DNA from 2 places in the Castellaniella denitrificans genome. Region 1 is predicted to be linked to the other one. Evidence: predicted binding sites of a transcription regulator. Region 1 holds the regulator's gene; the other holds the start of a gene.
The links. The regulator NrdR, encoded in region 1, represses ribonucleotide reductase genes. The targets are predictions, from matches to a motif close to CACNANATNTNGTG.
Positions count from the first base shown of each region.

Region 2: a site for NrdR is predicted at 2,051-2,064, ahead of ACFO27_RS02865 (ribonucleoside-diphosphate reductase subunit alpha). Genes of this name have one in related genera too.

Region 1 covers NZ_JBHSEZ010000009.1:37,881-42,290, forward strand. Annotated here, with positions in the region: gene ACFO27_RS10625 (YbhB/YbcL family Raf kinase inhibitor-like protein) at 1-517, shown strand, start outside; gene glyA (serine hydroxymethyltransferase) at 596-1,840, shown strand; gene nrdR (transcriptional regulator NrdR) at 1,878-2,351, shown strand; gene ribD (bifunctional diaminohydroxyphosphoribosylaminopyrimidine deaminase/5-amino-6-(5-phosphoribosylamino)uracil reductase RibD) at 2,338-3,516, shown strand; gene ACFO27_RS10645 (riboflavin synthase) at 3,520-4,164, shown strand; tRNA gene ACFO27_RS10650 (tRNA-Ser) at 4,310-4,400, shown strand.
Region 2 covers NZ_JBHSEZ010000001.1:601,568-605,977, reverse strand. Annotated here, with positions in the region: gene ACFO27_RS02865 (ribonucleoside-diphosphate reductase subunit alpha) at 1-1,988, opposite strand, end outside; gene ACFO27_RS02860 (fimbria/pilus outer membrane usher protein) at 2,240-3,367, shown strand; gene ACFO27_RS02855 (GAF domain-containing protein) at 3,392-3,889, opposite strand; gene ACFO27_RS02850 (DUF2478 domain-containing protein) at 4,130-4,410, shown strand, end outside.

The sequences.
Region 1 (4,410 bases):
AGCCTGGACGGACGTGCCCGAGGGCACGCGATCCTTCGCGGTCCTGTGCGTCGATCCGGACGTGCCGACGCGGCCCGACGACGTCAACCAGGAAGGCCGCGAAGTCCCGGCCGACCTGCCGCGCACCGACTTCTTCCACTGGGTCCTGGTGGACGTGTCGCCCGACACGCGCGCCATCGCCGAAGGCGACTACTCCAACGGCATCACGCCGCGCGGCAAGGCCGGCCCCCTGGCCCTGGACGGCACGCGGCAGGGCCTGAACGACTACACCGGCTGGTTCGCCGCCGACCGCGACATGAACGGCGACTACTTCGGCTACGACGGCCCCTGCCCGCCCTGGAACGACGCGCGGGTCCACCGCTACGTCTTCACGGTCTACGCGCTGGACGTGGCCGAGCTGGGCGTGTCCGGCCGCTTCACCGGCGCGCAGGCCCTGGAGGCCATGCGGGGACACGTCCTGGCCCAGGCTTCCCTGACCGGCACCTATACCCTGAACCCCCGCCTGCACGCCCTGTAGGCGCGCGGGGGTTCGCGCTAGAATGACCCGATTTCCCCGATCTTTCTGAACTTTCTGCCTCCAGGACCACTACCTCATATGTTTGACCGTTCCCGCACCCTCGATCAGGCCGACCCGGACATCTGGGCCGCCATCCAGCAGGAAAACGTCCGCCAGGAACAGCACATCGAGCTGATCGCCTCGGAAAACTACGCCAGCCCGGCCGTCATGCAGGCCCAGGGCACGCAACTGACCAACAAGTACGCCGAAGGCTATCCCGGCAAGCGCTACTACGGCGGCTGCGAGTACGTGGACGTGGTCGAACAGCTGGCCATCGACCGCCTGAAGGCGATCTTCGGCGCGGAAGCCGCCAACGTGCAGCCGAACTCCGGCTCCCAGGCCAACCAGGGCGTGTACATGGCCGTGCTCAAGCCGGGCGACACCGTGCTGGGCATGAGCCTGGCCGAAGGCGGCCACCTGACGCACGGTTCGCCGGTGAACGCCTCCGGCAAGCTGTACGACTTCCATTCCTATGGCCTGGACGCCAACGAGGTCCTGGACTACGACAAGCTCGAGGAACTCGCGCGCACCCTCAAGCCCAAGCTGATCGTCGGCGGCGCCTCGGCCTATTCGCTGCACATCGACTTCGAGCGCATGGCGCGCATCGCCCACGACAACGGCGCCCTGTTCATGGTGGACATCGCCCACTACGCGGGCCTGGTGGCCGGCGGCGTCTACCCGAACCCGGTGCCGCACGCCGACTTCGTCACCTCGACCACCCACAAGTCCCTGCGCGGCCCGCGCGGCGGCGTGATCATGATGAAGGCCGAATTCGAGAAAATCGTCAATTCCGCCATCTTCCCCGGCATCCAGGGCGGTCCGCTGATGCACGTCATCGCCGCCAAGGCCGTGGCCTTCGGCGAGGCCCTGCAGCCCGAATTCAAGGCCTATGCCGCCCAGGTGGCCGCCAATGCCCGCGTGCTGGCCGACACCCTGGTCAAGCGCGGCCTGCGCATCGTGTCCGGCCGCACCGAAAGCCACGTGATGCTGGTGGACCTGCGCGCCAAGGGCATCACCGGCAAGGCCGCCGAAGCCGTCCTGGGCCAGGCGCACATCACGGTCAACAAGAACGCCATCCCGAACGATCCGGAAAAGCCCTTCGTCACCAGCGGCATCCGCCTGGGCACGCCGGCCATGACCACGCGCGGCTTCAAGGAAGCCGAGGCGGAACTCACCGGCAACCTGATCGCCGACGTGCTCGACAACCCCGATGATGCCGACAACATCGCCCGGGTGCGCGCGCAGGTCAACGAGCTGACCGCGCGCCTGCCGGTCTATCGCTAAACCAACCGGAACGGGCGCCCGCGCGCCCGCAGCGCAGATGAAGTGTCCGTTCTGCAGTTGTGCCGATACCCAGGTCGTGGATTCCCGGGTCTCCGAGGAAGGCGACACGATCCGCCGCCGCCGCCGCTGCACGGCCTGCGACCGCCGCTTCACGACCTACGAGCGGGTCGACCTGATGATGCCTTCCATCGTCAAGCGCAACGGGACCCGGGTGGATTTCGACCCGGCCAAGCTGCATGGCAGCATGGCGCTCGCGCTGCGCAAGCGCCCGGTCAGCGCGACGGCGCTGGACGCCGCCGTGGCGCGCATCCAGGAACGCCTGATGACCAGCGGCCAGCGCGAAGTGCCGTCCGACCATGTCGGCGAACTGGTAATGTCGGAATTGCGCCAGCTCGACCCGGTGGCCTACGTGCGCTTCGCCTCGGTCTACCGCAGCTTCGAGGACCTTCGGGAATTCGTCCAGGCCATCGACGAATTCCGCCGCGCGGATGATGCCGATGACACGGACTGAGAATACCCCTCCATCGGGCCCCGTTTTCTCCACCGAGGACCACCGCTGGATGCGGCGCGCCCTCCGGGTGGCCGAGCAGGCGATGTTCGTCAGCAGTCCGAATCCCCGCGTCGGCTGCGTGCTGGTGCGCGACGGCCGCTGGCTGGCCGAGGGCAGCACCCAGCGGGCGGGCGGGCGCCACGCCGAGGCACAGGCCCTGCACGAAGCCGCCCTCCAGGGCGTGGACGTGCGCGGCGCCACGGCCTATGTCACACTGGAACCCTGCAGCCACACGGGCCGCACGCCGCCGTGCGCCGACGCGCTGGTCTCGGCCGGCGTCGCGCGGGTGGTGGTCGCGCTCCGGGACCCCAACCCCAAGGTGGCCGGCGGCGGCATCGAACGGCTGCGGGCCGCCGGCATCCAGGTCGACGTCGGCCTGTTCGCCGAGGACGCCCTGGCGCAGAATCCCGGCTTCTGCGCCAGGATGACGCGCGGCACGCCCTGGCTGTGGCTGAAGTCCGCCTCGTCCTTCGACGGGCGCATGGCCTTGCCGGACGGGCGCTCGCAATGGATCACGGGGGACGCCGCCCGCGACGACGGGCACCGCTGGCGGGCCCGGGCCTGCATGGTGCTAACCGGCATCGGCACGGTCCTGGCCGACGATCCCATGCTGGACGTGCGCGCGGTCGAAACCCCGCGCCAGCCGATCCGCGCCGTGCTGGACACGCAGTTTGTCCTGGGCGAGCAGGCCCGGATCATCAACGGCGATCCGGTCTGGATCTTCACCGCGCGGCCCGATGCCGGCAAGGCCGCCCGCCTGGCGGCGCGCAACGTGCGCGTCATCGCGCTGCCCGCGGACGAGCGCGGCGGCCTCTCCCTGGAGGCGCTGGCGCGCTGGCTGGGGGACCACGAGATCAACGAGGTCCACGTCGAGGCCGGCGCGCGGCTGCAGGGCGCGCTGGTCCAGGCCGGCCTGGTCGACGAATGGGTGGCCTACCTTGCGCCCAGCGTCCTCGGCGACGGCCAGGGCCTGGCGGCGCTGCCGACACCCATCGAGGGCCTGGACCGGGCCTATCGGTATGAATTCCTGGACGTCCTGCCGCTGGGCCGGGACATGCGCCTGCGCTTGCGCGATCCGGCCCGCTGGCGGACGCTGGTCGAGGCCTGCGGCTTGAAAATGGGGTAATCCATGTTCACTGGTATCGTCGCGGCCGTGGGCCGCATCACCGAAGTCCGTCCCCTGGGGGACGGCGAGGACGCGGGCGTGCGCCTGTTCATCCAGGCCGGCAGCCTGCCGCTGGCGGCGACCCGCCTGGGCGACTCGATCGCCATCCAGGGCGCCTGCATGACGGCCGTCGCCCTGCACGGGGACGCGTTCGAGGTCGACGTCTCGCGCGAAAGCCTGGACCGCACCTGCGGCCTGGACCGGCCCGGCGAGGTCAATCTGGAACACGCCCTGCGGCTGGGCGACAGCCTGGACGGGCATCTGGTGTCCGGCCACGTCGACGGCGTGGGCCGCGTGACCTGCTTCGACGCCGTGGGGGAATCGACCGAACTGCGCATCATCGTCCCGGCCCATCTGTCGAAATACCTAGCCTACAAGGGCTCGGTCACGGTCAACGGCGTCAGCCTGACGGTCAACCGGGTGGACGACCAGGAAGAGGGCACGGAGATCTCCATCAACCTGATCCCGCACACCGTCCAGGTCACGACCCTGCGCAACCTGGAAGTCGGCTCTCCCGTCAATCTCGAGATCGACCTGATCGCCCGCTACGTCGAGCGCATGGTCGGCGGCATGGGGGCGGCCGCGCCCGCGGGCCTGGGCGCCGCCTGAGCGCCCGGACGTGCGCTGCATGCGTCCTGGTCTCGGCCCGGCGCGCACCGCCGGCCGTGCCAGGTCCGGATCAGGCCCTGACGAATCGGGCATTCTTCTGTTAGAATAGCGGACTTCGTCTGCCGCCATGGCGTGCGGGCGTGCAGGACAGGTGGCCGAGTGGTTGAAGGCGCACGCCTGGAAAGCGTGTATACGTGAATAGCGTATCGGGGGTTCGAATCCCCCCTTGTCCGCCAGGACTCGAGC
Region 2 (4,410 bases), on a different contig from region 1:
CGCAGGGCTTCCCAGTCGTAGCGGTTGTGGAAGTCGCCCAACTCGTCGACGTTGCGGTTGTAGGTGTCGATCGGCAGCCAGCCGTCGGGCCAGCGGGTCTTGTGCATCCAGGGCGCGACGCCGCGTTCCTTGCTGATGCGCAGCGAGGCCCGGATGGCGTGGTACATGTGGCGCTCGGCGATGCGGTGCAGTTCCTCGCGGCCTTCGTCGGTGTCGTACTTCAGGCCCTTGCGGGCCATGTGGGTGGCAACGCCCATGAGCCCCACGCCGGCGTTCATGCGGGCCTTGGCGGTCACGGCCACGTGGGGCAGCACGTAGTGCGAGTTGAGGATGCAGTAGTCGATCATCTTCAACGTCAGGTACATCGCTTCCTGGTAGGCCTCGTCGTCGTCCTCGCCGATGGCGTCGTAGGCGATGGCCCCCAGGGAGCACAGGGCGATCTCGGGTTCTTCGTGGATCTCGACCACGCGGGCGACCCGGCCGCCCCGGCCCGGCTCGTCGGACAGGATGTCGTCGCCCGCCTTCAGCTCGCCGGCGAAGATGACGCGTGGCAGGGTGGAGTCGGCGACCGCGACGGTCAGCGGCGCGTTGTAGTCGAAGGTCTGCGTCGTCCCGTCGGCGAGCTCGACCGTGATGTGGCCGACCTCGTGGTCCGAGTACAGGTCGCGCATGTCCTGGTAGGGGCGGTTGGGCTCGCAGATTTCCAGGCACAGGTTGCTGGAATGGATGGGCTCCTTGAAGGGCGTGTGGCGGTTCATCTCGTCGATGTTGGCCAGGTAGGCCACGCCGGTTTCCAGCGCCTCGTTCAGCGAGGTCAGGATCAGGTCGCGCGGCTTGAAGTATTCCTTCTTGAAGGACGGGTCGCGTTCCAGACGCTCGTATTCGCGCTTGAAGGCGGCCGAGTCGGGGCCGAAGAACAGCCGGGTGAGCTCGGGGGCCGTGCGCACGTTGAACGAGAAGGCTTCCTCGTTGCGGGCGGCCTTTTCGGCGAAGAGCTTGTTGGTGACCAGCGCGTAGTGCAGGTCGCGGTTCTTGCGGTCCTCGGTGCTGCGCGGATTGCGCAGGTAGGCGATGACCTCGGCCTCGGGGTCGAAGCCGGAATAGTAGGTGGTGCAGGCGCCGCCGCGGCCGGCCTGCATGTTGGCGTGGACCGCCTTGCCCAGGGAGGCCAGGTAGGGCAGCTTGCCCTGGTGCTGGATCAGACCGCCGCGCACCGGGTCGCCCTTGCTGCGGGTGATCAGGTGGCTGCCGATCCCGGCCGAGGCGGCGGTCATGCGGTAGGCGATGTGGTCGCCGATGGCCAGGGACGCCTCGTTGTCGTCCACCACGTACAGGCAGCACGAGGCGAAGCCGCGCAGCTTCGTGCCCAGGTTCACGTAGTTGGGCGTGGGCGCCGAGATCCGCTTGGCGGAGAATTCGGTGTAGAAGCGCCGCACCAGGTCGATCCGGCGCTCGGCGGGCTCGTTTTCCGACAGGGCCATGGCCATGCGCATGTAGACGAACTGCTGGGTCTCGTATTCCTGCCGGGTGACGCGGTTCTGCAGGCTGTACTTCTTGCGGATGTAGTGCAGCGAGAAGTGCGGCGTGTCGTAGTCCTGCTCGTGGTCGATGAAGGTCTCGATCTCGGCGTATTCGGCGTCGGTGTAGTTCATGCGCACCATCACCCCGTCGGCCACCATGCGGTCGTGCAGCGCCTTGACGGTGGGGATGCCCGGGCCGTGGATGATCTTGTGCAGGTGGGACGCGTAGAGCCGGCCCGCCATCAGGTAGTAGGACCAGGTGTCCTTGTCGAGGCAGTTCTGGATCAGCTTTTCCTGCAGGTCGGCGGTGGAGACCGTCTCGGGCATGGTGCTGACGGCTTGCAGTACGATGCTGCTCCAGTCGACCTTGTGGCCCAGGTTGGCGGCGGCCCATCGGCCCCAGCCATTGAGCTTGCTGGGGATGTAGGGTTCGATGCGTCCGTCACGCTTGACGATGTTCTTGATCACGGCCTGCGGTCCTTGGTGGAAGTGCTTTGTTTTCTACATGTAGTGTGGCTGGAAATGATAAACACAATATATGGTGTGATCAAGCGCGGTTTCAATTTTTTGCCTGAAACATTTTCGAGGTTTCAAGTGTCCTGGGCATCGTGGTACCCTGGTCCGCTTCAGGGGTTTTGCGGCGGTCCGCCGGACCGCGGAATCCCCGGATTCATCGCCCGGGTCCGCATGGCCCGGGGAACCCTGTGCGTCATCCCGTCATGAATAGGATCGTCCGGCCGCTGGCCGCGTCGGCCCTGCTGTGCGGCGCCGGCCTTGCGCCGGCCCTGGCCTGGCAGGCGGCCGACCCGGATCCGGCGCTCATCGACTTGGCCCCCCAGCGCTATGCCGTCCCCGACGTGCCCCGCGACGTCCCGTCGGACGTCGCGCCGGACGCGGCCGGCACGGTGTCCGACGGCACCGCTCCCGGACTCCGCTACGACTTGCTGTCCCTGAACGGGCCGGTGGATGGATATGGCTATCGGCCGGGCGGGACCGGCCTGCGCTGGTTCGGCGATGCCGCCGATCCGGCGGCGCCGCCGGATCGGCTCGGCCCGGTGGCCTCCGGCGGCCTGGATGCCTGGTCCCTCGGCGCGCGGAACTGGCGCTACCGCAGTTCCGCCGGGTATGGCGTGACGCTGGGCAATACGGCGGCGGGCGCGCCCGGCTGGGGGCGGCCTGTGCGCCTCGCGGGCGTGGGCCTGTCCCGTTCCGTTTCCCAGGGGCGCCTGCCGTCCGGATCGTGGGACTATGCCGTGGCGGCCGGCGCCCTGGACGGGCCGGCCGGCCGCGCGGCCGCCGAGGGCGACCTGGCGTACGGACCGGTCGCGGTCGATGCGACCACGCGCTACGCGCTGGACCGCGACCTGATCCTGGGCTCGCGGCTGCAAGGCGCCCCGGGCCTGACGGCGCTGGGGCTGGGCGGGGACTATTCCATGGGCGGCGCGGGCGCCTGGCGGTTCGGGGTGTCCGGATCGCGCCAGCCGCTGGCCGAGGGCTGGCGCCGCCAGCTGGGCTACACCCTGGGCCTGGTGCCGGGCTGGGACCTGTCCTGGGTGAACGCGCGGCAGGGGCCCGGCTATGCGGACCTGGCTGCGTACGGCGGCGATCCAGGGTGCGATTGCGTCAGCAATCAATGGCAGCTGGACCTGGCGGCGGGCCGCTGGGGCTCGTTCAGCGGGTCGTTCGAGCGGCGGCTGGATGCGGGGGGCGGGCTGGACGAACGGGTCGGCCTGGTCCACGGTTTCCGCTACGGCCCGCACCTGCGGGTGCGCCTGGAAACGAACCGCAACCTGACGTCCGGGGATTACGGTCTGGGCGCGCGCCTGTCCTTGCCGCTGGACTGGTAGGGCGGCGGCCGTTCCGGGCCGGGATCAGTCCCGGCCGTTCAGGTGGTTCATGAAGACCCGGCACAGGGCCTCCATCCCGCGCCGGTCGTCCTCGTCGAAGCGGTCCGTGACGGGGCTGTCGACGTCCCAGACGCCCAGCAGCGATCCGTCCGCGCGCACCAGCGGCACGACGATTTCCGATTGCGAGGCGGAGTCGCAGGGGATGTGCCCCGCGAACGCGTTGACGTCGCGGACGACCTGGGTCCGGCGCGTCTGCGCGGCCGTGCCGCAGACGCCCGATCCCAGGGCGATGCGGATGCAGGCGGGCTTGCCCTGGAAGGGGCCGACCACCAGTTCCGTGCCGTCGTACAGGTAGAAGCCCGCCCAGTTCAGCTGTGGCAGGCCGTGGAACACCAGGGCGCTGAAATTGGCCGCGTTGGCGATCAGGTCGGGTTCCCCCGCGATCAGGCCGCGCGCCTGGGCGGCCAGGTCGGCGTAGTGTTCCGCCTTGCTGGCGTAGGTCCGGGGGGCGAATGTGAACATCGGGGATTCCAGGGACTATCGGAGAAAGGCTTCATTGTAGGGCGGGACGCCCGCCGGCCGGACCGCGGCGTGATGGTCGTTATAATCTTGTGTATATAGCGAATGTGTGCCCGACTGGCTTATGCTGGGCCGGGGGACGTTTGCGCGGCATCAAGGCCGGGTGTCCGGTCTCCGCATGACAATGTCGGCGGCGTGGCATGGCGCCTGTCGCCGCCGGATCCGACGCCAGGAGAACCGCCCATGACCACGCTGCCGATCGCCGCCATCGTCCATGACCACGAGGACGGGGCCGATGCGTTGATGCGCGCCTTCGTCGAGCGCCAGTCCCGCGCGGGGCTGGACGTGCGCGGCCTCGTGACGGAGCCGGGCGGCGAGGAGGCGGGCCGGTCCCGGCGGCGCCTGCGCGACGTCCGGACCGGCGAGTCCTTCGAGATTTTCCAGGACCTGGGCGCGGGGTCCCGGGCGTGTTGCCTGGACGTCTTCCGGCTGGCGGCGGCCAGCGCCGCGCTGCGTGTGGCCGG